3 regions of the Brenneria roseae subsp. americana genome follow, and region 2 is predicted to be linked to each of the others. Evidence: riboswitches for the same ligand, from Rfam matches in the RefSeq annotation. Region 2 holds a riboswitch; each other region holds the start of a gene.
The links. Region 2 has a riboswitch for thiamine pyrophosphate ahead of thiC (phosphomethylpyrimidine synthase ThiC). Riboswitches for the same ligand answer to the same signal wherever they lie in the genome.
Positions count from the first base shown of each region.

Region 1 (9,999 bases), on a different contig from region 2:
TGCCGAACATGCCAATTCACTGGCAACCAACCTGAGCTATGGCAATCAGCGTAAAGTGGAAATCGCCCGCGCGTTGGCAACCTCGCCGGAATTATTATTACTGGACGAGCCTGCGGCCGGGATGAACCCCCGGGAAACGAATGAACTGGCGCAGCTGATTTTTAAAATGCGCGAGGATTATCAATTAACGGTGCTATTGATTGAGCATGACATGTCATTCGTTAATACCTTGTGCGAGCGGGTGCTGGTTCTGGATTACGGCAAGCCATTATTCAGTGGCACCACTCATGAGGCAATTAATAACAAAGAGGTGATTGCCGCCTATCTTGGAGAGGTGGATTATGCTTAAGGCCGAGGATCTGCAAGTATTTTATGGACTGATTCAGGGATTAAAAGGCATCGACATTGAGGTGAATAATAGTGAAATCGTTACGCTGATTGGCAGTAATGGTGCGGGAAAAACCTCAACGCTGAACGGTATTATCAATCTGGTGAAATCGACCGGCAACGTCAATTTCCTGAATGAAGATATTTCCCACAGTCTGACCCACCAGATTGTGCGTAAAGGTCTGGCATTGGTTCCGGAAGGGCGCAAAGTTTTCACCAATTTGACTATTGAAGAAAATCTGCGCATGGGCGCGTACAACAACCCGGTCAATTTCGAATATCTGAAAGATAAAATGTACACGCTGTTTCCGCGGTTGAAAGAGCGTCGCAGCCAGCTGGCAGGCACCATGAGCGGCGGCGAACAGCAGATGCTGGCGATTGCCAGAGCATTAATGAGCGAGCCGGTTTTATTGATGCTGGACGAGCCCAGTCTGGGGCTGGCCCCAAAGATAGTCGGCGAAATGTTCAATATCATTAAACAGTTACAAAAAGAAAATATTACCATCCTTCTTGTTGAACAAAATGCTACGGCGGCGCTGAAAATTGCCGATCGCGCCTATGTGCTGGAAAACGGCAAGATTGTGCTACAGGGACAGGCGCAGGCTATTCTGGCCAACCCGGAAGTGAAGAAAATGTATTTAGGCGGATAAATTTCCGATTTAAATCCCCACAGCAGAGCAAAAGGTTTTTCCCCTCTGGCGTAAAGGGGCTGAGTCGGGAAGAGCCTTCAGGATGAGCCGCAGGGATGCGGCGAAAGCCAGTGCCATGACGGTCATGCTGGGAATGACTAGTTGACTCTATCTGCTATGATCCAGACAATCCTGTTTTTCACAAAAGTTGAGTAAGGATTTATGGAAGCGTGGCTGGATCATCTGGTTACTCAATCATTAGCGTATTCACTGATCGCCGTCATGCTGGTTGCCTTTCTGGAATCTCTTGCTCTGGTTGGCCTGTTGCTGCCGGGCACCGTTATGATGGCCACGTTGGGGGCACTGATCGGCAGTGGTCAGATGGGGTTATATCCCGCGTGGGCGGCGGGTATCGTCGGCTGTTTGCTGGGGGATTGGAGTTCTTATTTCATCGGCAGAACGTTTAAGCAACCGCTGCATCAATGGTCTTTCCTGAAAAAGCATCAAACGTTGCTCAATAAAACGGAACATGCCTTGTATCAACATCCTGTTCCGACGGTGTTGATTGGACGATTCGTCGGACCGACGCGTCCGCTGATTCCCATGGTTGCCGGTATGCTGGGGCTGCCGCCTTATAAATTTGCCGTGCCGAATATCATCGGTTGTCTGCTGTGGCCGCCGGCGTATTTTTTACCCGGCATATTGGCTGGCGTTGCCATTGATATTCCCGCGGGCATCGACAGTACCGGTTTTAAATGGCTATTGCTGGTTACCGCGTTACTGGTGTGGAGCGGCGCGTGGTTAAGCTGGCGCTGGTGGCGAGGCGATAAACGCAAAAAACGTGACTGGTTCAGTAAACGGTTGCCGCTCAGTCGGTTACGCTGGGTTGCTCCATTGACGCTGGCGGCGGCAGGGGTGGCATTGGCAACGCTGATCGCGCATCCGCTAATGCCTGTTTATCGTCACCTGCTGTGGCAGGTGCTGCATGGGTAACGTTTATCAGAGTGAACCTGGCGGATAATGAAGGTGAAGAAGCACGGGGTTATCCGGTTTGAAGATGTTGTACCCCGTGTATCTTCCGCTGTTCATTAACGTCAACAGCGCCACTTCAGTCAGCGGTCCTATCGATAAAACTCGGCTACCTGATCAAAGATGCGCATTTCCTCGCCATGACGCTGTACCTTAATCACATCTTCCAGTTTTTCTACCTGACTGATCATCTGCGGTAGTCGCTGATCGTCCTGCACCAGTAGCCAGATGCGGCTTTCATCGCCGCCGGCCAGCGGCATACAGAGAATCCCTTCCACGTTAAAGGCTCGACGGGCGAACAGTCCGCACACATGCGACATGACGCCGGGGTGGTTGCGCACCGAGAGTTCCAACGTGACCTGTTTTGAGGTGGATTGATGTGGCATGGTCTTAATCTCCGATCATATCAATGTTGGCGGCACCCGGCGGCACCATGGGATACACTTTTTCATTCACATCTATCAAGACGTGGATCAGCGCGGGGCCGGGGCGATTCAATGCTTCTGCCAGTGCCGTTCGCGGATCGTCTGCCGCATTCAGATCGCAGGTGGCGAAGCCGAAACCGGCGGCAATGGCCAGGAAATCGGTTCTGTAACGATAGTCTGCGGCGAAGATGCGGTTCTGGAAGAACAGATCCTGCTGCTGATGAACCAACCCCAGCGACTGGTTGTTCATCAGGATAATTTTGACATTCAGCCCTTCTTCTGCGGCGGTCGCCATTTCCTGAATATTCATCATCAGGCTGCCATCACCGGAAAAACACACCACGGTACGTTCAGGTTCGGCTAATGCGGCGCCCATCGCGGCGGGCAAACCGAAACCCATGGTGCCCAACCCGCCGGAGGTCAGCCACTGTCGTGGTCGGCGCAGTGGGTAAGATTGCGCAACCCACATCTGGTGTTGTCCGACATCGGTAGCAATGATGGCATCATCCGTCAGTGCCTGCGCGGCAGCCTGGATCAGGCCATAATGACTCAGCGGATCGTTAGCGTTCGGCATGTGGAACGGGAATTCATGCTGCAAGTCACCGATCGTTTTACGCCACACGTCGCGTCGTTGCGTTTCGATCAGTGGCAACAGTTGATCCAGCGCTTCGGCGACATCGGCATTCAGCGCGACATGCGATTGCCGGATCTTGCCCAGCTCAGCCGGATCGATATCAATATGAATCACGCTGGCCTGAGGACAGAACTGTTCCGCTTTACCAATCGCACGATCGTCAAAGCGAGCCCCCAGCACAATTAATAAATCCGCCTGCTGCAAGATCAAATTGGTTGAGCGTGCGGCATGCATACCCAGCATGCCAAGCGACAGCGGGTGATCCACTGGCATGGCGCCTAACGCCATCAGCGTCATGGTCGTGGGCAGATTAGCGCGTTCAGCCAGTTGCACGGCCTGTTCGTGTGCCGATGCGCTGATAATACCGCCGCCCAGATAGAGGATCGGACGCTGTGCCGTGTTAATCATGGCGGCTGCCTGCGCGATTTTCTGGGCATCAATGGCCGGCGGACGATCGTTTTGGCTTATTGGCGGCAGCATATCCAATTCGATCTCGGCCGTTTGTATATCTTTGGGAATATCGATCCATACCGGACCGGGCCGGCCGGATTGTGCGATGCGAAAGGCTTCAGGGATAACACGCGGTAACTCTTTGATGTCACGAACCAGATAGTTGTGTTTGGTCACCGGGATGGAAATGCCATAGGTGTCGACTTCCTGAAAGGCGTCTGTCCCGATCATGCTGGAGGACACCTGCCCGGTAATGCAGACCAATGGGATAGAATCGAGTTTGGCATCGGCAATGGCGGTCAGCAGGTTAGTTGCGCCCGGGCCGCTTGACGCCATGCAGACGGCGGCGCGCCCATTGGCCCTTGCCATGCCTTGAGCCATAAATCCTGCTCCCTGCTCGTGACGTGCCAGTACGTGTCGGATAGTTTTGCTCTGGCCGAGCGCGTCGTATAACGGCAGGGCTGCACCACCGGGGATCCCTGCTACTGTTGTGATGCCCTGCTGTTCGAGCAGCCGGACAATCAACTGGGCGCCTGTATAACGCATATTTATATCCTTCATCAGGGCCGGTGCGTTTTCAGAGCGGGGAGGGTAGAAACAAGAAACCCCGCTCGGCTGGCGCCGGCGGGGTTTGGGAATCTTGGTTTGATTCGGAACCCGTTACGGCGCGCTGCCGACGACGACCACCACAACCACGCGCACGACGACAACCGCGTCAACATGCGCGGTGCTTAGTAGTGCTGAAGTGGAAGAATAGTGCGTCACGGGAATCCTGTTATTAACGATTAAGTCACTTATTCATATAAGCACAGGTCGTGAAAAGGACACAATACCCGTGAGGGATAAAAAGCTGAAATCCGCGTGCGGTCACACTTTTTCTGGTAATGAACAAGCGCGTTTATCCCCGAATTCCCAGTATTTTCGCCGCATCGGCGCTGCCATCCTGCAATGCCAGTGTTGGTCCATCATAGCTAATCTGTCCATCGACAATCAGTATGGTACGTTCCGCTATGCGGATCGCATCGTCCAGATTATGGGAAACCATCAGCAGCGTGAGTTGGCGATCCAGACAAATCTCGTCGAGCAGTTCCAGCATTTCCAGGCGCAATGCGGGATCGAGCGCGGAAAACGGTTCATCCAGCAGCAGAATAGGGCGCTGGCGGACCAGACAGCGAGCCAACGCGGCCCGCTGCCGTTGTCCCCCTGAAACCTGTGACGGCAGACGGCTGAGCAATGTCGTCAATCCAACCTTGTCAGCAATGTGCCGCAGCGTTTCCCGCTGTGTGTCATTGAGACGCAGACCGGGGTTCAGGCCCAGCGCAATGTTTTGCTCGATAGTCAGATGGGGAAAGAGGTTATTTTCCTGAAACAGGATCGAGACCGGCCGTTTGGCGGGCGGCGTATGCCGATGTTCTTCGCCATTCAAACGCAATGTGCCGCTGTCTGCCATCAGAAAGCCGGCAATCAGATTCAGCAGCGTGCTTTTCCCCGCTCCGCTGGGGCCGAGAATAGCAACACGTTCGCCGGATTGAACGTGGAAATCAAAGCGCATGGGAAAGTGCTGATAGAGGTATGTCAGCTTATCAAGAGCGATCATGACGACCTGCCAGTTTTTCAATCAGGGTGAATAACGTAAAGCAGATAAGCATCAGTAACAGTGCGGTCACGGCGCCATCGGCGCTGCGATAGGAACCAATCTGCTGATAAAGATAAAAAGGCAAGGTGCGAAACTGCTCACTGCCGAACAATGCGATAACGCCAAAATCCCCAATCGACAATACGCTGGCAAAAGCCAGCGCCTGCGCCAGCGGCTGTTTCAGCGCGGTCAGTTCGATAATTTTTAAACGCCGCCAGCCCCGCAGATCCAGCGACAGGCAGAGCTGATTATAGCGTTCGGCTACGTCGTACATGGGATTTTCCAGCACTTTGAGCGCGTAGGGGATCGCCATCAGCGCGTTGGTCATCACGACTAACGCATAAGGGGAGTCCGGTAATCCCACCGTATTATTCAGTAACAGGAAAAAACCGGTCGCGAGCACAATGCCGGGCATGGCGAGGATCAGCATGCCGCTCAGGTTCATCAACTGACCGTACAAAGGTTGTTGGCGCAACTTCAGTTCCCGGCTGCTCCAGAGCAACATCATGGTCAGGGCAAGACACAGCAGACCTGCGCTCAGCGCAATACGCAGTGAGGTAAACAAGGTTTGCCACAAAACAGGCTGTTGCAACACGGCGATCAGTGAAAGATTAACGCCGTCAACAACCACCGCCAGCAGGGGCGGGGCCACTAAAAGCAGTAACGCGCCAATCAGCACGCTGTCACAAAACTGGCTCAACGGGCTGTCCTGCGGGTTACGCCATACTAACTGCTGGGTGCTGCCGACCGGCAAGATACGGCCCAGGCGCTGGCTGAGCAGCACCAGCCCGAGACAGCAGCTCATCTGGATTAACGCCAGTAACGCGGCGCGCGAGGGATCGTAATCAAAGCTCAGCGCCTGATAAATGGCCAATTCAATGGTGGTTGCCTGTGGACCGCCGCCAAGAGACAGCACGGTGGCAAAACTGGCAAAGCAAAGCATGAAAATCAGTGCGGCCGTCGGCAAAATTTGTCTGCGCAGTGCGGGCCATTCGACGATACGCAAATGCTGCCAATCATTCATGCCCAATTGAGCAGCCAACTGGCGCTGCTCTGTCGCAATACTTTCCAGCGATTGCAATAACAGGCGGGTCGCCAGCGGTAGGTTAAAGAAAATATGCGCCAGCAGAATGCCTTGCAGACCATAAGGTGAAAACGGGTAGGGCAGGCCTAAAAATCCCAGTAGCTGCGCCAGCCAACCTTGCCGGCCATACACGCTGAGCAGACCAAAAACGGCGACCAGCACGGGCAGCACCAGCGTCATGGCGCAGAGTCGCAATAGCCAACGGTAGCCGGGGAAACGGCGACGGTACAAGGCCCTGGCGAGGAAAATGGCGGGGACGGTAGAAAGCAGTGCGGACAGGAATGCCTGCCAGAAGGTGAATCGAATGACATGCCACAGATAGCTGTCCTGCCATAAGGTCTGCCACTGGCTGTCGGGGGCCTGTAGCCATAGCGCCCCGAAAGCCAGAACGGCGACTGAAATTAACAGCGTAGCAGCCAGTAATCCCGGCCACAGACTTCCTGCGGTCAGTGGCTGACTGCGCGTTGCCATGCCTGAATCCAGTTATTCCTTTGCTCCGCCACCTGTTGCGCGCTGTATTGCAATGCTTTCTCCGGTACAGGGAGGGTTGCGAATCCAGCCGGCAATTCGGTTGGGATAACCGGGTACATCCAGTTGGTCGTGGGAATCGCCTGCTGGAATGCCGGACTCAGAATGAATTGCATAAAACGTTTTGCCAGTTCCGGCTGTTTGCTGGCGGCCAGTTGCCCGGCGACTTCAATTTGCAGGTAATGCCCTTCACTGAAATTCGCGGCCGCGTAATTCTCTTTTTTCTCTTCAATAATGTGATACGCCGGAGATGTTGTATAGCTGAGTACCAGATCGGCCTCGCCTTTCAGGAACAGACCGTAGGCTTCGCTCCAGCCTTTGGTGACCGTAACGGTTTTTTTCGCCAGTTTCTGCCACGCCTGCGGAGCCTGATCGCCATACACTTGCTGCATCCATAACAGCAGTCCCAAACCCGGCGTACTGGTGCGCGGATCTTGATAAATCACTTTCCACGCTTCCGGACTGTCGATCAGCTCATGCAGGCTTTTGGGGGGATTCTTCAGGGTTTCTTTGTTGTAAACAAACGCAAAATAGCCGTAGTCGTAAGGGACAAACGTCGTGTTGTTCCACCCGCCAGGCACGTTAACCGCGCTGGTATCCAGATCGTTTTTTGTGAACAGGCCGGTCTGTTCCGCAGCCTGCAACAGGTTATTGTCCAGCCCTAAAATGATATCCGCCTTGCTGTTTTTACCTTCCATCCGCAGGCGGTTCAGCAGCGAGGCGCCATCTTCCAGCGCGACAAAATTCAGTTCGCACTCGCACTCTTTCTCAAACGCGGTTTTGATTACCGGACCCGGTCCCCATTCAGAGGCAAAAGAATCGTAGGTATATACGGTGAGCGCAGGTTTGGCGAAGGCCGGTGCGGAAATCAGTAAAAGACAAGGCAGGCTTTTTTTCAGCATGGCTGCCGAACGTTTTAATAACGATATATTTAACACTTTGCACTCCTGAGCATCATGGGGTGGCAAAGGTCTTTGAGTCAGCAATGAGCACTCTCAAATCCCTTCGCCGGTATTAACCGGATCAGGTTCGACGGGTGTTTTCTCAGCGAAAAATCTCGCGCCAATGTCAATCTTGTGGCGAAACATGTTCCGCACCCCGTTGAGAACGTCCCATTGTAAAGGGTTCAGGGGGGCAGGGGAAGGTTCTCAGTTTTCTGGCGGCGCAAACCAGGCTGATTTGAAGTCAAACCAGCCCAGCATATTCATTCTGATGCCTCGCATACTGCGCTGCCCCTGAAGTTTCAGCCAGTGATGGAGTAAAGGGTGTAGTTGGCCGCTGTTGACCAGCTTATCGCACCACTCTGCTATGGACAGGGTGTGATTGCGCCATTGCTGTGCATCATGGTGCAGATCGCTATCCAGACAGTGTTGCATCAGCGGCAGTTCATACAGCATCGCGAACAGCGAGAATTCGAGCGGTAAATAGCAGTTCACGCTACTGAACCAGATATCGCTTTCAATATTTCCCTGATACCAGTCTTCATAACTGACGATCTGTACGTGTAGCTTTACGCCATGTTTTTCCAGCAGCTTACTCATGATTTCACTGAGTATCCGGTACTCAGGATGTTCCTGATAAAAGGTCAGCGTAATTTGCTTAAGTCCCTGCGGCATGGGCAGCGGCTTGTCAGGCTGATGATGGTGCCAGCGTGGCAGCAGGCTATAGGCCGGTGACCAGTCGAGCTGACGGATAGCATCGGCGTGGCTCAGCAGGGCGATGGGGTTAAACACCTGCCAGAGCCAGCGGCGGATTTCCGGGCGTTTAGCCAGCGGAGAACGTTTATCGAACAGGATGAAATAGCAACCTTCCTCCATTCTGCTTTCCAACTGTTCATTGTGGGAATCATCGGACTGCAATTTGACGGAAACGGTCATTTCTTCCGGTCCTTCCGGCAATACCCAGATATTCACTTCATCAATAAGGGTCCGATAGCCAAAATAGTCATCGAACGCGCGTATTTTCATATGGCTGTTGTTATTGCTCACGACAGTGTAAGGACCGGTGCCAATGGGGCGTCGGGCAAAATCGGGCAGGGTTCGCCACTCCTGCGGCAGGATCATGGCGGGAACGCTGCCAAGCAGCCACGGCAGCCAGTGGTCGGCGCTGTGCAACTGCACATCAATCACAAAAGGCATCGGCGAGGTGACTTTTTTGATGTGAGAGAACAGCGGCAGTTCGGTTAGTCGGGTAAGCGAACTGATCACATCGTCCATCGTCAGCTCACGACCATGATGAAAACGGATAGAAGGACGCAGGTAGAATCGCCAACGCAACGGTTCCAGCATTTGCCAGTGATGCGCCAGATCGGGTTTTAGTTCCCCGTTTTCCTCATTTATATTAGTCAACCCGCTGAAAATTTGCCGGGCTATATGCATTTCCGAACGTCGTAATGCCGATCCTGGCAGTAGATTACACAGCGGGCGGTAATAGAGGATTCGCAGAATGTGTTTACCTTGCCGGAAACTGCGGCCAAGGTGGGCAAGCAGCATCTGACGTACCGTTTCTTTGTCGCCGACAAGCTGTACTAACTGATCGATGCGATCTTGCTCCAGTAAATCTTCTGCACGCTGCTGTTGCAGGGCCAAACCGGTATAAATGAACGCAAGCTGCGAGCGTTTGCCCCTGCCCGCTTCCGCCTGCCAGGTCAGCCATCCTTGCTGCTGCATCGCTCCCAGAAGAGAACGGATATGGCGACGTGAACAGCTTAAGACGCCGGCCAACTCTTGCAGCGTGGTGTCGGTGGTTTGTCCTTGAAAGTGTTGCCACAGACGGATGAACTGCTGTTGCAGACGGTTGGAAGACATAAAAGAGGAACTCCAGACCTTAAAGTCATCAATTTATCTTTCCCTATATTACGCCGATACTTTTACATAATGAAAGCGCGGAGGTGGCTTATGGCGATTTCACAGTTGTATCGGTTCTATCGGGTTTATCTTTCGACGTGCAAGGCGAAATGGCTGCGTTGGATGTCTGCTCAGCAGCGAGTGGCATTATTGCAACAGGCAACGCAGTGGCAAATTGTGGAGATGTCGGAAGAGGAATACCGTCACTGGATCTAGCGGTGGGAGAAGGTAGAGAAACATTCTGAGTAATGGTGCTTTTCACCAGCCAGCGAAACCTTTCGCTGGCTTTTTTTATGCATTTTTCCCCGTTGTGTCGAGTATTTTATCGACATTCTGATATTGATCATTAAG
Region 1 covers NZ_QDKJ01000001.1:172,055-182,053, forward strand. The annotation lists gene B4923_RS00750 (ABC transporter ATP-binding protein) at 1-349, shown strand, start outside; gene B4923_RS00755 (ABC transporter ATP-binding protein) at 342-1,037, shown strand; gene B4923_RS00760 (DedA family protein) at 1,239-2,009, shown strand; gene ilvN (acetolactate synthase small subunit) at 2,138-2,431, opposite strand; gene ilvB (acetolactate synthase large subunit) at 2,436-4,100, opposite strand; gene B4923_RS00775 (ilvB operon leader peptide IvbL) at 4,215-4,319, opposite strand; gene thiQ (thiamine ABC transporter ATP-binding protein ThiQ) at 4,453-5,151, opposite strand; gene thiP (thiamine/thiamine pyrophosphate ABC transporter permease ThiP) at 5,138-6,745, opposite strand; gene thiB (thiamine ABC transporter substrate binding subunit) at 6,721-7,704, opposite strand; TPP riboswitch at 7,785-7,913, opposite strand; gene sgrR (HTH-type transcriptional regulator SgrR) at 7,951-9,609, opposite strand; gene sgrT (glucose uptake inhibitor SgrT) at 9,700-9,864, shown strand; gene B4923_RS00805 (helix-turn-helix transcriptional regulator) at 9,940-9,999, opposite strand, start outside.
Region 1: it holds a riboswitch for thiamine pyrophosphate, as region 2 does, so the genes downstream of both, thiB (thiamine ABC transporter substrate binding subunit) here and thiC (phosphomethylpyrimidine synthase ThiC) in region 2, are expected to answer to the same signal.

Region 2 (9,999 bases):
CTGAGACCAGGTGTCGCGCGGGATAATGGTTTGGTTGATCGCCAAGGCGATGCCGGGTTGCTGCCGGTTGAGCCTGGTCAGCAGGGCATCGATGGTAATAGCCTTATCGAGCTCGAGCGTCTCGTCATTGAGCGTGATTTTCATGTTGCCGCTCCGCATATCGGGCAGTGCCTGGCCCGCGTCAGCTGGAGGGTATTCCAGCTCTGCTGTTTGCCATCAAACAGACGAAGTTTACCGTTCAGCGCGGAGGGCAATCCTGCCAATAGTTTGATGGCTTCCAGCGCCTGGAGCGTGCCGATGACGCCGACGACCGGACCAAGAACACCGGCAGTACGGCAGTTGCGTTGTGGTTCGGTGGCATCGGGATACAGACAGGCATAACAACCATGTTGATAGGGCGGCGTCAGAACCAGTAGCTGTCCGCTGAAGCCGACAGCGCTGCCGCTGATTAATGGTTTGTTTGCTTTAATGCAGGCGGCGTTAATGGCGTGACGCGTTTCCATATTGTCGCTGCAATCCAGAACCAGATCGGCTTTACTGACCGCCTTGTACAAGGCGGCATCTGCCAACCTTTCGGTTAGCGCGATGTATTCCGTCTGAGGATTCAATGCCTGCAACTGCTGCTGTGCCAGCATGGCTTTGGGCTTATCGGTATCGCGGGTGCGATAGAGAATCTGCCGTTGCAGATTACTGATATGCAGCGTGTCGCCGTCAGCCAGCAACAGCGTGCCGATGCCAGCAGCAGCCAGATACAGAGATGCCGGCGCGCCTAATCCACCCAATCCGACCAGCAATACGCTGCTGGATCTGATTTTTTCCTGCCCTTCGGGACCAATATCTTCCAGCAGCAATTGGCGGCTGTAGCGCAGGAACTCCCGATCGCTCAGGCTGCCGCGTTTGGTCTTATGATTATCAGACATCTCCCACCTCCCGCCCTTCGATCATGTTGAGCAGTGTGGCGGTAGCCTGACGCCAGTCCGGGGCCTGAGTGATCGCACTGACAACAGCAATACTGCCGACGCCTGTTGCTAATACCGCGGGGACTTTATCGATGCTGATGCCCCCAATGGCGACGGTTGGGAATCGACCTTGCAGGTCAGCAATGTGTCTGGCCAGTTCAATAACCCCCTGTGGTGAAGAGGGCATGGCTTTCGTTTGCGTAGGGAAAATGTGTCCCAGCGCAATGTAAGATGGATTCACGGCAATCGCGCGGGCCAGTTCGTCGTCGTCATGAGTGGAGAGGCCGAGGCGTAGTCCCGCCTGTTTGACGGCGGTCAGATCGGCCGTGTCCAGATCTTCCTGCCCCAGATGAACGCCATAGGCCTGATGCTTGATCGCCAGTTGCCAGTAATCATTGATAAACAGCCGCGCCCGATAATGTCGGCCTAATGCGATCGCCTGAACGATATCGTCTTCAACCTGCTCATCGGGCAGGTCTTTAATCCGTAGTTGAATTGTTTTTACGCCGACGCTAAGTAAACGTTCAATCCATTCCACGCTGTCCACCACCGGGTAAAGACCCAACTGTTGCGCAGTCGGCGGAAACGGGGCCGCGGCTTGTGGTGAGGTAATACGTTCCGAAGTCATTTGCCGCCCTCCGTTTGCAGACTGGCGGCACTGTGGTATAGCTCACTGCCGCGGGAACGGAATTCCTGAGACATCTGCGCCATGCCGATTTCAATGGGTTTGGCCTTGGCCTCCTGTTTCGCGGCATAGTCACGCACTTCCTGTGAAATTTTCATGGAGCAGAACTTGGGCCCGCACATGGAACAGAAATGGGCGACTTTACCGGACTCCTGCGGCAGGGTTTCATCGTGATAGGCGCGAGCGGTTTCGGGATCCAGCGCCAGATTGAACTGATCTTCCCAGCGGAATTCGAAACGCGCTTTTGACATGGCGTTGTCGCGGATCTGCGCCCCCGGATGCCCTTTGGCAAGATCGGCGGCATGAGCTGCGATCTTGTAGGTAATCAGTCCTTGTTTAACATCTTCCTTGTTGGGTAAACCGAGGTGCTCTTTCGGGGTGACGTAACACAACATGGCGCAGCCAAACCAGCCGATCATCGCCGCGCCGATACCGGACGTAAAATGATCGTAACCCGGTGCGATATCGGTGGTCAGTGGACCGAGCGTATAGAACGGCGCTTCGTGGCAGTGCTCCAGTTCCTCAGTCATGTTGCGGCGGATCATCTGCATCGGCACATGGCCGGGACCTTCGATCATCACCTGTACATCATATTCCCAGGCGATCTTGGTCAGTTCTCCCAGCGTGTGTAGTTCGGCGAACTGCGCTTCATCGTTGGCATCCTGAATGGAACCGGGACGCAATCCGTCTCCCAGCGACAGCGCGACGTCATAGGCGGCGCAGATTTCGCAGATTTCACGGAAGTGTTCATACAGGAAACTTTCTTTATGGTGCGACAGACACCATTTGGCCATGATGGAGCCACCGCGGGACACGATGCCGGTCAGGCGTTTGGCGGTCATGGGGACATAGCGCAGCAGCACGCCGGCATGAATGGTGAAGTAATCGACGCCCTGTTCCGCCTGTTCCAGCAGCGTATCGCGGAACATGTCCCAGTTCAGGTTTTCCGCTACGCCGTTTACTTTCTCCAGCGCCTGATAGATCGGCACGGTCCCGATGGGCACCGGGCTGTTGCGCAGGATCCATTCGCGGGTTTCGTGAATATACCGGCCGGTGGAAAGATCCATCACGGTATCCGCGCCCCAGCGGGTTGACCAGACCAGTTTTTCAACTTCTTCCTCAATGGAGGAGGTGACCGCTGAATTGCCAATATTGGCATTAACCTTCACCAGAAAGTTACGGCCAATAATCATCGGTTCCGATTCAGGGTGGTTAATATTAGCGGGAATGATGGCCCGTCCGGCGGCGACTTCCTGCCGGACAAATTCCGGTGTGATGTTCTCGGGTAAATGCGCGCCAAAGCTTTGTCCCGGATGCTGGTGACGCAGTACATCGCCATGAATCCGTTCGCGGCCCATATTTTCACGGATCGCGATAAATTCCATTTCCGGCGTAATGATACCCTGACGAGCGTAATGCAACTGGGTGACGCACTTTCCGGCTTTGGCGCGCCGAGGGCGCGGCAAATGCTCGAAGCGAAGGTGATCCAGACCGGCATCCGCAAGGCGCTGCTGGGTAAAATCAGAACTGACGCCAGATAGCGCTTCAGTATCGTGACGTTCGGCGATCCAGCCTGCTCTGATTTTTTCCAGCCCAACCCGGACATCAGGGCGTGACGTTGGGTCTCCGTAAGGGCCGGCCGTATCATAAACCGGGATAGGCTCGTTCGGTTCATATTGCGGTGTATCCTTGCTGCCACCGACTAATGTCGGACTCAGTTGGATTTCACGCATCGGCACGCGGATATCTTCGCGTGAGCCGGTCAGGTAAATACGCAGCGAATTGGGAAACGCCATGCCCTGCAACGTATCAATGAATTGTTGCGCGGCGGCACGTTGCTCACGACGGCCAGGTTTGGATGGTTTTAATAATGGTTCTGTAGACATAGCAAGTTCCTGTAAGACGTAAAGGGAAAATTGCTTGTCTGGAGACGGAGGGAGTAATAATGGGTATCAAGTTGCATAGAGGGGCGTGTGTAAAAACGCTGTCTATGACTCAATGAGACGAATTACTCTTGTTCCCTTCGCAGGTATTAACCCGATCAGGTTCCGCGGATCCCGAATTAACGGTCTCAGCCTGTTCGCTTGAATCGCCTCCCAAATGGAAGAAACCAACACGTCCTAGGCACTCCGACAAGATTAGCCCGTTCATTAAACGGGCTGATTAAAACGCTGACACTTTATGATGATGACGCGGTCATGTCAAAGAGCGTCGAGCGTATCAGCGGGAAGCATCACGTCTTTAATGAATCGTCGTCGATGCTATCGCCAATAAAAATAAGGCTAATTATCGAAAATCAGCCGGATCATGGCGTCTTCCTGCGTAAAACGTTCAGCTAAAGCCTCACCAACGCTGGAAAGCGCCTGCTGAAATTCGAGGCAGTTATCATGATCAATCGCAGCCGCCAAATGGCTGTCGTAAAATTCCATAATATGCTGAGTGTTGTTTTGTAACGCGAGCTCAAGCTGCGCCGAACGGGCCAGTTTTTGTTCGCTGAGGGTTGCGGCTTCATGCAACATCTTTTCATAGACATGAAAATGGCCGGCCGAAAGATAATCCACCAGATTATGACAAAAATTATCCAGTGCATCTTCATCCAGACGCGAGAGTGTGTCTTTATTGGGCTTGATGCCAACCAGATGATAGTACGCGACCAGAAGCTGCTTGCGTGCTTGTAGCCACTGGTCGATTAACGCATTATTGCCACCAACATAGTCAGTCAGGCTTTGTAACTGGTTTAGCATTGTTGGACTCCGTGAACGGTAAGAAATAACTGAAATGTTAGTTATAAAACTTATGTCATCACTCAGAATGTAAAATGCCAGTGAAGTGAGAGTGGAGCAATAAAAAGATATGGAACAGACGCTAAAAGGTGATGAGATTGGCTGGTGGATTGTCAGTGACGCAGGACAGATCTGGCTTCCTCAGGGAGAACTGCCGCAGGGAACGGCATCGTCCTGGTCATTGCAGGGCGCGACCGGACGTAGAATCGGTGAATGGCAAGGTCTGCCCGTATGGTTGGTTTGCCAGAGCAAAAATCAAGCGATGACATCCGTCCGCCAACTCATCGATCGGGAGGTGGGATTATTCCAACTGGCGGGGCGCGGTGTACAACTGGCCGAGTTTTATCGTTCCCATCGCTTTTGCGGTTACTGCGGTCATGAAATGGTGCTGAGTAAAACCGAACTGGCGTGCCTGTGTCACCATTGCAGGGAACGTTATTATCCACAGATCGCGCCCTGTATCATTGTGGCGATCCGTCGTGGTGATGAAATTCTGCTGGCGCAACACCATCGCCATCGCGGCAATATGTACACGGTACTGGCTGGTTTTGTCGAAGTGGGCGAAACGCTGGAGCAGACGGTGGCGCGTGAGGTGATGGAAGAGAGCCAGATTCAGATTAAGAACCTGCGCTATATCAGCTCTCAACCCTGGCCTTTTCCCCATTCTCTGATGATGGCGTTCATGGCTGATTATGCGGGGGGTGACATTAAGCACGACCCGAAAGAGCTACGTGACGCCGCCTGGTTCCGATATGATCGGTTACCGCTTTTACCTCCGCCAGGAACGGTGGCCCGTCGTCTTATCGAGGATACGGTCGTGTTGTGCCGCGCCTGGGATGAGAACAGTGGCGAACATGCTACCATTCACCCAGATAATGATAAGTGACTACGTTAAGCATCATAATGCCTAAAGGAAAATGACATGACTGATCTGAAAAACGATCGCTATTTGCGGGCGTTGCTGCGCCAGCCTGTTGACGTGACGCCAGTTTGGATGATGCGTCAGGCGGGGCGATATCTGCCGGAGTACAAAGCAACGCGCGCGCAGGCCGGCGATTTTATGTCGCTGTGTAAAAATGCGGAGCTGGCCTGCGAAGTCACGTTACAACCCCTGCGGCGTTATCCCCTTGATGCGGCCATTTTGTTTTCAGACATTCTGACTATTCCGGATGCCATGGGCCTTGGCCTCTATTTTGAAGCGGGAGAGGGTCCTCGCTTTCAGTCCCCTATCGTCAGCCATGCCGATGTCGTCAAATTACCGATCCCCGATCCGGAACAGGAACTGGGCTATGTGATGAATGCGGTACGCACTATTCGCAGCAACCTTGCGGGAGCGGTGCCGCTGATAGGTTTTTCTGGCAGTCCCTGGACGCTGGCGACCTATATGGTTGAAGGCGGCAGCAGCAAGGCCTTTACCATCATTAAAAAAATGATGTTTGCGGAACCGCAAACGCTGCATTTGTTGCTGGACAAGCTGGCCGACAGCGTCATTCTTTATCTGAATGCCCAAATCCAGGCGGGCGCGCAAGCGGTGATGGTTTTTGATACCTGGGGCGGCGTGTTGAGCGGTCGTGATTATCGGGAATTCTCCCTCCACTACATGCACAAGATCATCGATGGATTACAGCGTGAAAACGAAGGTCGTCGCGTGCCTGTCACCCTGTTTACCAAAGGAGGCGGGCAATGGCTGGAAGCTATCGCGGAAACCGGCTGTGACGCCATTGGGTTGGATTGGACGAGCGACATTGCCGATGCCCGGCGTCGGGTAGGCGATAAGATCGCGATACAGGGCAATATGGACCCGTCCGTACTGTATGCGCCGCCAGCCAGAATCGAGCAGGAAGTGGCATCCGTTCTTGCGGGGTTTGGTCACGGTAGCGGGCATGTATTCAATCTGGGACACGGTATTCATCAGGATGTACCGCCAGAGCATGCCGGCGCCTTTGTTGACGCGGTACACGCGTTATCCCGCGCTTACCATCAGTAAATCAAAGGAAATAAGGTGATTGATACTCAGCAGCTAAAGGCTGAACAGTTGGCTCGCGCCTCAGAGGTGATTCGTCATGACGATTTGCCGTTTGAGCAGCCTGCGTTTATCGCGGGGGCGGATGTCGGGTTTGAGCAGGAAGGTACAGTGACCCGAGCGGCTATTGCGATTATGCGATATCCCTCTCTGGAGCTGGTGGAGTACAAAATCGCGCGTATCGGTACGACGATGCCGTATATTCCCGGCTTTCTCTCTTTTCGCGAGTGTCCGGGATTGTTGGCTGTCTGGGATAAGTTGGAACAGAAACCGGATTTGATTTTTGTCGATGGACACGGGATTTCCCATCCGCGTCGGCTGGGCGTCGCCAGCCATTTCGGATTGTTGGTTAACGTTCCAACGATTGGCGTGGCCAAAAGCCGGCTGTGCGGGCATTTTGACCCTTTGCCGGATAATATCGGCAGTCAGCAGCCGCTGTTGGATAAAGGCGAACAGATTGGCTGGGTATGGCGCAGCAAAGCGCGTTGCAATCCGTTATTTGTGGCGACGGGGCATCGGGTTGGCACGGACAGTGCGCTGCAATGGGTCAAACGTTGCATGCGAGGTTATCGCTTACCTGAACCGACGCGCTGGGCGGATGCGGTGGCCTCTAATCGTCCCGCGTTTCAGCGCTGGCAACAACACAATCTGCGATAGAAATTTTAGGAATTCAGGAATAGGGCGTAGCGGTAATTTCAGGTACACTGCCGCCCATAGCCGTTAATGAGCATAAAAATGTTACGTAACCCCATTCATTTGCGTTTGGAAAAGTTGGGAAGCTGGCAGCATGTCACGTTTATGGCATGCCTTTGCGAGCGTATGTACCCTAATTATCACGAGTTCTGCCGTCAGACAGCATTCGGTGATGCGATGATTTACCGCCGTATTCTCGATCTCGTTTGGGAAACGTTGGTAGTAAAAGATGCAAAGATTAATTTTGATAGCCAGTTGGAAAAGCTGGAAGAAGCGATTCCGGCATCCGATGACTTTACTATTTATGGCGTTTACCCGGCCATTGACGCCTGTATTGCGCTGGGTGAACTGATCCATTCCCGTTTAAGCGGTGAGACGCTGGAGCATGCGGTTGCTATCAGTGAAGCGTCAATCCGTACCGTTGCCATGCTTGAAATGACGCAGGCGGGCAAAGAGATGACGGATGAAGAACTGAATGGATTGCCAGCCATTGAAGATGAATGGGATATTCAGTGGGAAATTTTCCGCCTGTTGGCTGCCTGCGAAGAACGTGATATCGAGTTGATTAAAGGGCTTCGTTCCGATCTGCGTGAGGCGGGAAGCAGTAATATTGGGATAAATTTACACCAATAACGCAATAAAACGTGATTTAAGGCCTGAAATGGCGTGTCTTAAGGCTTCACATCCGCACCCTGTCTGGTCTACATTTGGGGGGCGTAAAAAAAGTGGCTGTCGGTGCGTGTATGCAGGAGAGTGCTATTATTGCATATCCGTCGCACTCGATGCTTAGCAAGCGATAAACACACTGTAAGGATAACTTATGAATAAGACTCAACTGATTGATGTAATTGCAGACAAAGCTGATTTGTCAAAAGCACAAGCGAAAGTGGCATTGGAATCAACTCTGGCAGCAATTACCGAGTCTCTGAAAGAAGGTGATGCAGTACAATTAGTTGGTTTTGGTACATTTAAAGTCAACCATCGTAATGAGCGCACTGGCCGCAACCCGCAAACTGGTAAAGAAATCAAAATTGCTGCTGCCAACGTGCCAGCATTTGTTGCAGGCAAGGCTCTGAAAGACGCTGTTAAGTAAGATCATGTCGGTTAAGAGTTTAAGCAGAGGGGCGGTTGCGCCCCTTTTGCTTTTGTTACGCCCGCTGTGGTTTGGCGCGATAATCATCGTGACCATTGCCTGCAGCAGTCACACCACTCCACCTTCGACGTTTGCCAGTGGCTATATCGCCGATCGCGGCGTTGTGCGTCTGTGGCGTAAAGATGACTCTCAACATGGCACGACTTCCCTGATGACGGTCTATCGTCCGCTTCAGGAAGAAGATACCGTTATTACGCGTTATTCGTACCAGCAGGACAAGGTACGGGAAATCCAGAAAACCCGTCTGGGAACGCAGAAAGATGAAGTACGTATACGGTTTACGGAAGAGGGAACCGTGAGTTTTATGCAGCGTCAATTGGCAGAGCGGCGTGAACTGATCTCTGATGATGAGATTGCGTTGTATCAGTTTGATGCAAAACGAATACTGGAACTCAGTGATGTCCTGCGGGCAGGTAAGGTTCTTCTGAAACAGGGTAAATGGCAAGATGGGCAAGTCATTACCTGTGATGGAAAAAGCGTCCGCCCCAGTTTTGACAGATCTTCACGTGAATGGATCGCCCAGCGAAATCAACACGCGCATGGCGTGCTGAATATTGCCTGGCTGGAAGGCCCGGAAGGTGTTCAACTGCTGCTGATGGCGGAAGATAACTTTTGCCAGTGGGAATCGGCAATAGAAAAGTCATAACGTATAGCCAATCGGCTACTGATGGATTTTATGTCTGTACGGGGCATAAAAAACCCGGATTTCTCCGGGCTTGTCGTTTATCAGGCTTGTTCACGCTCAATGGCGCGATAGCCAATGTCTTTCCGGCAAAAACTTCCTTGCCATTGAATCCCGTCCGCCAGTTCGTATGCCCGTTTTTGTGCTGCGGCAACGGTATCACCCAATGCTGTCACACACAGAACACGCCCGCCATTCGTAACAACGTCCTTATCGTTTAACCTGGTGCCCGCATGGAAGACTTTTCCGTCTTCTGCATCCTGCTGCGGCAGCCCGGAAATAACGTCACCCGTGTTGTAATCGCCAGGGTATCCGCCTGCCGCCAGCACTACGCCTAACGACGGACGATCGTCCCAGACAGAGTCTTTCTCATCCAACTTGCCAGCACAGGCTGCCAGACACAGCTCTACCAGATCTGAACGCATACGCAGCATAATGGGCTGTGTTTCCGGATCGCCAAAACGGCAGTTAAATTCAATGACTTTGGGCTGACCATCAGCGGAAATCATCAGGCCAGCATACAGGAAGCCGGTATAGACATTGCCTTCTGCCGCCATACCTTTAACCGTTGGCCAAATCACCTGATCCATTACGCGTTGATGAACATCGTCCGTCACCACCGGAGCGGGAGAGTAAGCGCCCATACCACCCGTGTTTGGGCCGGTATCTTTATCGCCTACTCGCTTATGATCCTGGCTGGTGGCCATCGGTAGTACGTTTTCACCATCAACCATCACGATAAAACTGGCTTCTTCACCGTCCAGGAACTCTTCCACTACGATACGATGGCCCGCATCACCAAACGCGTTACCAGCCAGCATATCCTGAATCGCATTTTCAGCTTCCTGTTGTGTCATCGCAACAATGACGCCTTTACCGGCAGCCAAACCGTCCGCTTTGATCACGATAGGCGCACCTTTGGCACGCACGTAGGCCAAAGCCGGTTCGACTTCGGTAAAGTTCTGATATTCGGCCGTCGGGATTTTATGACGGGCGAGGAAATCCTTGGTAAAGGCTTTTG
Region 2 covers NZ_QDKJ01000023.1:18,241-28,239, forward strand. The annotation lists gene thiS (sulfur carrier protein ThiS) at 1-144, opposite strand, end outside; gene B4923_RS19785 (HesA/MoeB/ThiF family protein) at 141-920, opposite strand; gene thiE (thiamine phosphate synthase) at 913-1,587, opposite strand; gene thiC (phosphomethylpyrimidine synthase ThiC) at 1,584-3,530, opposite strand; TPP riboswitch at 3,646-3,786, opposite strand; gene rsd (sigma D regulator) at 3,927-4,388, opposite strand; gene nudC (NAD(+) diphosphatase) at 4,498-5,313, shown strand; gene hemE (uroporphyrinogen decarboxylase) at 5,350-6,414, shown strand; gene nfi (deoxyribonuclease V) at 6,430-7,107, shown strand; gene B4923_RS19820 (YjaG family protein) at 7,186-7,776, shown strand; gene hupA (nucleoid-associated protein HU-alpha) at 7,964-8,236, shown strand; gene B4923_RS19830 (DUF1481 domain-containing protein) at 8,241-8,942, shown strand; gene purD (phosphoribosylamine--glycine ligase) at 9,023-9,999, opposite strand, start outside.

Region 3 (9,999 bases), on a different contig from region 2:
ATTTCATGGCCGATGTTTCCCACGAACTGCGCACGCCGCTGGCCGTACTGCGTGGAGAACTCGAAGCGTTGCAGGATGGCGTTCGGCAACCTAACGCCAATTCGCTGAATTCGCTACAGGCGGAAGTGGCAACGTTAACCAAGCTGGTCGACGATCTTCACCAGTTGTCGTTCTCCGATCTGGGCGCGCTGGCCTATCGCAAGGTTCCCGTGGATATTGTGCAACTGCTGCATATCGCGATTGCCGCATTCAGCGATCGCTATCAGAAGAAGCACATAACGCTGACGATGGACTGTCCTGCGCCGTCCGCGGTTTTACAAGCCACAGTTTTCGGCGATCCGGATCGATTGAGTCAGCTGTTTAATAACCTGCTGGAAAACAGCCTGCGCTATACCGATGAGCAAGGGAAACTGGCTATCCAGGTTGCGCTGCGTCAGAAGCAGCTGCTGATAACCTGGCAGGACAGCGCCCCCGGCGTCACCGATGAACAGCTGACGCTGATTTTTGAACGGTTTTACCGGGCGGAAAGCTCGCGCAATCGCGCCAGCGGCGGCTCCGGACTGGGGTTGGCCATTTGCAATAATATCGTTGAGGCTCATGGCGGACGACTGTATGCTGAACACTCCTCATGGGGTGGCCTGTTGATTACCGTCGAGCTACCTTTACATTCATCGGAATAACGCGTCACAACAGAACCCGGAATAATGACAACTGAATCGACTTTCGCTAATCCTTTACCCGTATTGATCGTTGAAGACGAGCCAAAACTGGGGCAATTACTGGTCGATTATCTTCAGGCGGCAGATTATCAAACGCACTGGATCACCAACGGCAATGACGTCGTTGATTGGGTACGGAAAAATCCGCCCGCCCTGATTCTGCTGGATCTGATGCTGCCGGGCTGCGATGGCCTGACCATCTGCTGCACCATCCGTCAGTTCTCCAACGTGCCCATCATTATGGTGACCGCCCGCAGCGAAGAGATCGATCGCCTGCTCGGGTTGGAAATCGGCGCGGATGATTACATTTGCAAACCCTTCAGCCCACGCGAAGTGGTGGTCAGAGTCAGGACGTTACTCCGCCGCTGCGGCTGGCAAAACGATCCCCGCCAACCGATGGAGAAAACCGCGTTACTGATCGATAAAAGCGGTTTTCAGGCCAGCTACCTCGGCCAGAATCTCGACTTGACCCCGGCAGAATTCAGGCTGTTAAAAACATTATCCACCGAACCGGGCAAGGTTTTTTCCCGTGAAGAACTGCTGGATAAACTCTATGACGACTACCGTGTCGTCACCGATCGCACGATCGATAGCCACATCAAGAACCTACGCCGCAAGCTGGAACAGCTTGATGAGGAAACCTCATTTATCCGCACCGTTTACGGGATGGGCTATCGCTGGGAAGCGGCGCCCTGTGAGGAGGTTTAAATCAGGCCACGTTTCATCAAATTGAAACACGATGCACGGGCAACGCCGGGGCGAGGCCCATTTAAGAGGACAACACGATGTCAGGTTTAGTAGACGGCAAATGGGTCAGCGGCGATGTCGCGGCCGAAGAAATAAAAAACGGCACCTTTCATCGGCAGGAAACCCGATTCCGGCAAACCGAGATTGTTCCTGAATCCGGCCGTTACCAGCTTTTTGTCTCGTATCTCTGTCCGTGGGCATCGCGTACGTTGATTTTCCGCAAGTTGAAAGCACTGGAGAACATCATTCCGGTCTCCATAGCAGAGCCGCGCATCGGCGATAACGGCTGGGAATTTTCTACCCCGCAGGATGCGGGAGAACATGTTGCGCCCATCCGTTTTCTGCACCAGCTTTACACCGCCAGCGAGCCGCACTATACGGGAAAAGTCTCGGTTCCCGTACTGTGGGATCGTCAGGAAGGCCGGATTGTTAACAATGAATCCGCAGAAATCATCCGCATTCTGAACGATGCCTTTAACGATCTGAACGATAACCGTCTGGATTTTTACCCGGCCGCCCTGCGTGGCGAGATCGATAGCTGGAATGAAACGATCTATCACAATGTGAATAACGGCGTGTACAAAACGGGCTTCTCCAGAACGCAGGAAAGCTACGATCTATCGGTTACCGCCCTGTTCAGCACCTTGGATGAACTCGAAAAACATCTGGCAACCCATCGCTATATTGCCGGTAATACCCTGACCGAAGCGGACTGGCGTCTGTTCGTTACGCTGGTTCGTTTTGATGTCGCCTACCACGGCGCCTTCAAATGTAATCTGCGCCGTATTGAAGATTATCCGAATCTGTCGAACTACCTGCGCGAACTTTATCAGTGGACGGGCATAGCGGAAACCGTCAACATCGACCATATCAAAGCCGGTTATTACGGCATTTTATGGCTGAATCCTACCGGCATCATTCCAAAAGGTCCGATGGTTGATCTGTATCGTTTGCATAATCGCGAACAACTTGGCAAGTCGGTTATCGCCAGCCGTTAATCGCCATCATCGCGCCCGTGAGGCAATGCGACTTCGCGGGCCGTCACACTTGATGCACATCAAAGAATAGGCCTACTTTTTGTAGACCGTCTGCTGCATTTTTTGCTTATTAGCGCTAGAATCGCCGCCTTTACTGCTCCCGCCGGGAGCAGCCTGACTTGTGATCAGAATCGAGAGCCCTCCCATGTTCAAACCGGAATTACTTTCTCCGGCCGGTACGCTGAAAAATATGCGTTACGCCTTTGCCTATGGCGCTGATGCGATTTATGCCGGTCAACCCCGCTACAGCCTGCGAGTCCGCAACAACGAATTCAACCACCAGACGCTGGCGCAAGCCATTACGGAAGCGCACGATCTGGGTAAGAAATTCTATGTTGTGGTCAACATTGCGCCCCACAACGCCAAGCTGAAAACGTTCCTGCGCGATCTGCAACCCGTCGTTGATATGGGGCCGGATGCGTTGATCATGTCCGATCCCGGCCTGATTATGCTGGTACGGGAAAACTTTCCGCAGATGCCGATTCATCTTTCCGTTCAGGCCAACGCCGTGAACTGGGCCACGGTGAAGTTCTGGCAGCAAATGGGGCTAAGCCGCGTGATTTTATCCCGCGAGCTGTCGCTGGAAGAGATCGAGGAAATCCGCAGACAGGTGCCGGAAATGGAGCTGGAGATCTTTGTCCACGGCGCCCTGTGCATGGCCTATTCCGGGCGTTGTCTGCTGTCTGGCTACATCAACAAACGCGACCCCAATCAAGGCACCTGCACCAACGCCTGCCGCTGGGAATATAACGTACAGGAAGGAAAAGAAGACGACGCGGGCAATATCGTCCACCAGCATGAACCCATCGCGGTGAAAAACGTTGAGCCGACGCTGGGTATCGGCGAGCCTACCGACAGAGTCTTTATGCTGGAAGAAAACCAGCGCCCCGGCGAGTACATGAGCGCGTTTGAAGACGAGCACGGCACCTACATTATGAACTCCCGCGATTTACGCGCGATTCAGCATGTAGAACGCCTGACGCAAATGCAGGTTCATTCGCTGAAGATCGAAGGCCGCACCAAGTCCTTCTACTACTGTGCCCGCACCGCCCAGGTGTATCGTCGTGCTATTGATGACGCGGCCGCGGGGAAACCCTTCGATCCGACGCTGTTGCAAACGCTGGAAGGTCTGGCCCACCGCGGCTACACCGAAGGCTTCCTGCGCCGCCACGTCCACGAGGATTACCAGAATTACGACTACGGTTATTCTGTTTCCGATCGCCAGCAGTTTGTGGGGGAATTTACCGGCGTGCGCCGTGACGGTCTGGCAGAAGTGGCGGTAAAAAACAAATTTTCCTGCGGCGACAGTGTGGAAATGATGACGCCCGGCGGCAATATTCAGTTCACCCTTTCAGCCATACAAAATGCCAAAGGTCAGGCGACAGACGTCGCGCCGGGTAACGGACACATTGTCTATTTGCCGGTTCCCGCCGACATTGCGCTGGAGTACGCGCTGCTGTTGCGTAATTTGCCCGGCACCACCACCCGCAATCCAAACGCCAAATAGTCCGGTATGACAACCGATTGCCGCCGGTAATCGGTTGTCAACGCATGACGCACCTTCGTCGTTACCGGGCCCGGCAGGCAAAATCACCGATAAAGAGCGATGAAATATAGCCGGTATAACCACAAACAACATGGTTTTTGACAAATATTAGAATCGGATCACATCAATGACTCATCCTTCTGGTTAGTATTGCGTTGCTGAGAAAATCTAGAACGAAAAATAAGCGTAGTGATACTACTAGGAACCACCTCCTTGGCCAGCTCAATCTCCCTTGAGCTGGCTTTTTCTTTATCTGCCCCTTAACATATCTCCCGTCGCCACACGATCCTGACGTCACGCGAGTCCCCACGGCGCTCAATTCACCGATTCTTCTGATACCTGTGTTGGTATTTCCTGACTATGATTATCAGGGTTCAATCCGCCGCCTTTCATCTGAACGCCCTGATATGGAGAATGCTATGGATAAACGCCCGATGACTTTACTGATTCTGAACGGGAAAAGCGCAGATAATGAGGAACTTCGAGAGGCGATTGGGGCGCTGCGTCAGGACGGCTATCATCTGGATGTACGCGTAACCTGGGAATTTGGCGACGCACAGCGCTATGTAGAAGAAGCAATCCGCCTGAAGGCCGACAATGTGATCGCCGCAGGCGGCGATGGCACGGTTAATGAGGTTGCGGCAGCGATTGCCAGACAACCGGAAGGACGGCGCCCTTGCCTTGGCATTGTTCCATTGGGAACCGCCAATGACTTCTCGACCAGTTGTCAGATCCCCATCGACCTGCACCACGCGTTGACGCTGGCCATCAAAGGCCGGGCAACGGCGATCGATATGGCGAAAGTGAATGACGAACACTATTTCATCAACATGGCGACAGGCGGATTCACCACGCGGATTACCACAGAAACGCCTGCCAGGATGAAATCGGCGTTGGGGGGAGCGTCTTATGTGCTCCATGCGCTATTCCGCATGGATATGCTGCAATCCGAACGCTGTGAGATCCGCGGTCCGGACTTTAGCTGGTCGGGCGATACGCTGGTCATTGCCGTGGGGAATGGCCGTCAGGCAGGCGGAGGACAACAGCTTTGCCCGGAGGCATTGATTAACGACGGGTTTCTGGAGCTAAGCGTGCTTTCCGCGCAGGAGCTGCTGCCCAATATGCTACAGACGTGGTTCACCGGCAGTGAAAACCAGAACATGATTTCCGCTACGCTACCCTGGCTGGAAATCATCGCGCCAGACGAGATGACATTCAATCTGGACGGTGAACCGCTCAAGGCAAAACGTTTTCATATCGAGGTGTTGCCCGCCGCCATTCAGTGCCGTTTGCCGCCACAGTGCGCCCTGTTGGGATAACGGGCCGCCTATCGATATAACCGGAATCGGGATTATTCGCGTTTCAGCCGGTTGCTGTTTGCCAGATAGAGCGTCACCACCAGCAACAAAATTGCACCCGAGTATATCAACGTGTCACTCGGGCTTTTGTGGTCGACAATAATCAGCCGGATAATCGCGGTAATACCGATATAGATAAAATAGCGCAGCGGAAAATGATATCCGGCCTGGAAATATTTCACGATCAGCGCAATAAACTCAAAATAGAGGAAATAGATAACAATACCTTCGATCAACTGATAGGAAGAGTCCCTCTCGTTGCTGAACAATAATACTCTGGCCAGATGAATGGTTTCCTTGGCCAGAAAAATAACCAATATGGTGGCCAATAACAGTAATCCGACATTGAGTATCGTCTGAAGTATTTTGGCGATCATGATGCCACGTGTTGAACCTGCCATCGCCTTTCCCTCACTGCTGTTTAACGTCTGCTGGTACTGCCTGCGCTCTTGCTCGCCTGCAAGGTTATTGTTCTTATGTGTCACTACTGCCTCTGATCACGATTTACCGACTACTTGTTTATCATCGTGCCGCACGGCCTGAACCCGCGCCACAATGCCAACGGCTTATACTTGTTGTCCTCTTCAAATGCAAATACAGGAATGAAGAAATCAAGGCAAAGCGAGTCACCACTTAATGAGCAACTCGCTTATTTATCAGCAAAAATTACCGGGAGTATGTCAGGATGTCCATGAATTCAGATTATTTTATCCAGGTGATTTTCTTATTCCTTTCTTTCACCACCAGCGATAGAAATGATGTACCGGCCCGATCCCCTGCCCGACCTCCAGCGAATCCGCCTGTTGCAACGCCTGTTGTAGATACGCTTTGGCTTCTCTCACCGTATCCGCCCAGGACGCATGCCGTGGCCGCAATGCCGCAAGCGCGGCGGAGAGGGTACACCCGGTGCCATGTGTATGTCGGGTATTGACTCGCGGGGAGGTAAAACGCAGCGGCGATGCCTGCCGGCTGAACAACCAGTCAGGGCTTTCCTCTTCGCTCAGGTGTCCGCCCTTCATCAAAACCGCCTGACATCCCATTGCCAGCAACGCTTCCCCCTGTTCGACCATCTCCCGCTCGCTGGCGGCAGGCTGACAATCAAGCAGCGCCGCGGCCTCCGGCAGGTTCGGCGTAATCAGCGACGCCAGAGGGAGCAATAAACGCCGCAGCGCCTCCACGGCCTCGGACGAAAGCAGCGGATCGCCGCTTTTCGCCAGCATAACCGTATCCAACACGACGTAAGGCAGCGGGTAATGATGCAACCGTTCGGCAACGGCTTCAACAATGTCCGCCTGCGCCAACATCCCAATTTTGGCGCTATCAATACGGACATCACTCAACACCGAATCCAACTGGGCCGCGACAAAGGCGGGTTCAATCCGGTAGACCGACTGTACGCCGCGCGTGTTCTGCGCCACCAGCGCGGTAATGACCGAGGCGCCATAAGCCCCTAGCGCGGAAAACGTTTTTAAATCCGCCTGAATGCCCGCGCCGCCGCTGGGATCGGTGCCCGCGATCGTCAGTGCGTTAATCCGTTTCATGCCAGATCCTCCGCACGCAGACCATAAAGCCGATCGAGAAAGGCCGGGATAAAACTGCCCGGTCCCTGGGCCTGTAACGCAGCCAGTTTGCCGGCCAGCGACATGACATAGCAGGCGGCCGCCACATGTTGCAACCGATCGCCGTCAAGCGCACAGAATCCCGCCACTACTGCGGATAAGGCACACCCTGTTCCGACGACGCGAGTCATGATTTTATCGCCGCCGTTAATCGAAAAATCCCGCTCACCATCGGTGACGTAATCGATTTCTCCCGTCACGGCGACGACGGCTGACAGACGGCGCGCCAGATCGCGAGCGGCCGGCAGCGCACTTAACGAATCGTTGGTACTGTCCACACCTCGTCCCTGTGCGTTCAGCCCGGACAGCGCCATAATCTCCGAGGCGTTTCCACGCACAGCCGCCGGTTTCAGAGCTAGCAACTCATGAGAAAACTGCGTGCGGAACGTCAGTCCGCCGACGGCGACGGGATCAAGCACCCACGGCGTTCCCGCCTGATTCGCACTGTGAACCGCAGCCAGCATGGCATCTGCGCGATCCCGCTCCAGCGTCCCCACGTTAATCAGCAGCGCATCCGCCAGCGCGCTGAACTGCGCGGCTTCGCCGGGATCGACCACCATCGCGGGCGACGCGTTCAACGCCAGCAGGACATTCGCCGTAAACGACTGCACCACATCGTTGGTCAGACAGTGTACAAGCGGAGACAACGCATGAAATTGTGTTAGACAGGCCGCCGCACAGGCAGCAGGTAGAGGGACAGGTCGAGTATTCATCATTCTCCCAACCGGCGTTCAAGAAGGCGGTAACCGGTTGGGGAATACCGTGACTTCCCTCCGCTGGCATTATCCAGTTCAGGTAATACGGGTATTTCTCAGCCATGCGTTACCGCACGGGCACCCCGAGTCATTTAATTCACGTTAATATGGATACGATCGAGCAATCGACCGCCAGCCATATCGTTTTATAGTATGTCTAACAAACAGGCCGGCAACAATCCCCATTTATCGCTCCGCGGGCAAAAAATCCGAGCGGCCTGACGGCAAGCCGGGCTTCAGCGCACGCAGGAATAGTGACGGCCAATCTGCGCGGCGGCGTTGACCAGACTCCGATCGCTGCCGCGAGGCCCAATCAGAGAAATCCCCAGCGGCGCGCCCTCTTTTTGCGCCAGCGGCAGATTAACCTGCGGTACGCCGCACAGTACGGCAATCGCTAACAGATGATGAGACAAACGCCGGGTTTCTTCGATATCAGCATCATTCGCGTTCAGCAGCGGCGCAATATCCGGCACCGTGGGCAAGACCAGAATACGATTGCCCGCCAGCGCCTGCCAGGCCGCGCGAAAACGCTCACGAACAGCACAGCTAGTAAGATATTGCTCATCGGTCACGCTTTCACTCCAGGCGAAACGACCGGCAACATCCGGCCCCAGGACCAAGCCATCGCGCTTTATTCTTTTCCCCTGCGCCAGCCAGGCTTCGCGTCCCTGAATAAAACGGAAGGCCCAGTAAGCGTCCTCCAGCGCAGGAAGCTGTCCGGCTAGCGGCGCCAATTCGCCGGCGACGGCCTTGATCTGTTCCAGCGCGGGCAACAGCGCCGCCTGCGATGCCGCGGGCAGTAACGCAAACAGCGCCTCGCAAATCACCCATTCCGGCCGGGCGGGCAGCGGCGCGTCGTCCTCACCCAGCAGGCACTCCCCGACCCGAGCGAACAAGTCGGCGTCGCGGGTAAAATAGCCCGTCGTATCCATACTCGGACAAAGCGGCTGACAGTCTTGCAGAGAAATCCGACCGTGGCTGGGGCGCAATCCGTACAGGCCGCAGTAACTCGCCGGCGTGCGAACCGAACCGCCGGTATCCGTCCCGAGGGCGAAATCGCACAGATGGTTAGACACCGCCGACGCCGAACCCGATGACGATCCGCCGGGAATGCGATCGGGCGCCGCGCCGTTACGCGGGGTGCCATAATGCATATTCTTGCCGCTCATGGAGAACGCCATCTCGTTGGTATGGGTTTTCCCCACCAGTTCCGCCCCCGCATCCAGCAGCCGCTGCACCGTCGGCGCCGTGCGCTGTTTTATCCCCGACATGGCGAGCACGTGAGGATTGCCGCCCCCGGTCGGATAGCCCGCCACGTCAAACAGATCCTTCACCGCGAACGTAACACCGGCCAGCGGGCCGTGCGGCGCGTGCCCGACGGCAACCGCCGGGTAGGGCATAAAAGCGAACGCATTATCCTGCATAGTGATTATTCCTTCATTCATGACGCCGGATCGCTCAGGCGATCTGCCATCCAGTGATGACAACGAATCTGATGCCCGGCGGCCACGTTCTGTGAAGCCGGCAGTTGGCTGCGGCACACATCGCTGGCGCGCGGGCAGCGGGGAGAAAAAGCGCACCCGTCGGGTAAGCGCGTCAGGTCCGGCGGCGAGCCGGGAATACTGACCAGCCTTTCGCCTTTTCTGAGCCCGTCTTTCGGCCGGGTGCTCAGCAGCACCTGGGTGTACGGGTGGCGGGGATTATTCAATAGCTCCTGTAGCGGCGCCTGTTCGACAATGCGGCCGCCGTACATCACGGCAACCCGGTCGGCCACCTCGACGGCCGCCCCGATATCATGCGTCACGAAAACGATTGAAAGACCGAGGTCCTGCTGTAACTCGCGCAGCAGGATCAGAATCTGGATTTGCACCGTCGCATCCAGCGCGGTCGTCGGCTCATCGGCCAGCAATAACTGTGGCTGGCACGACAACGCCAGCGCGATCATCGCCCGCTGACGCATCCCGCCGGACATTTCATGCGGATAGGCGTCGAGCCGCTGTTCGGGGCTGGGAATGCGCACCCGGCGCAGAGCCTCCAGCGCCGCAAGCCGCGCCTCGGCATAAGACAACGGACGATGCTGGCGCAGCGCTTCGATGATTTGCGCGCCGACGGTATAGACCGGATCCATCGCCAGCAACGGTTCCTGAAAGATCATCGCCGCCACCGGGCCACGCAGGGCGCGCAGCTGGCTTTTGGAAAGCGCCATCACATCCTGTCC
Region 3 covers NZ_QDKJ01000011.1:82,127-92,125, reverse strand. The annotation lists gene baeS (envelope stress sensor histidine kinase BaeS) at 1-680, shown strand, start outside; gene baeR (envelope stress response regulator BaeR) at 705-1,427, shown strand; gene B4923_RS14660 (glutathione S-transferase family protein) at 1,505-2,464, shown strand; gene trhP (prephenate-dependent tRNA uridine(34) hydroxylase TrhP) at 2,649-4,010, shown strand; gene yegS (lipid kinase YegS) at 4,469-5,368, shown strand; gene psiE (phosphate-starvation-inducible protein PsiE) at 5,401-5,808, opposite strand; gene thiD (bifunctional hydroxymethylpyrimidine kinase/phosphomethylpyrimidine kinase) at 6,145-6,948, opposite strand; gene thiM (hydroxyethylthiazole kinase) at 6,945-7,739, opposite strand; TPP riboswitch at 7,778-7,877, opposite strand; gene B4923_RS14625 (amidase) at 8,018-9,205, opposite strand; gene B4923_RS14620 (ABC transporter ATP-binding protein) at 9,223-9,999, opposite strand, start outside.
Region 3: it holds a riboswitch for thiamine pyrophosphate, as region 2 does, so the genes downstream of both, thiM (hydroxyethylthiazole kinase) here and thiC (phosphomethylpyrimidine synthase ThiC) in region 2, are expected to answer to the same signal.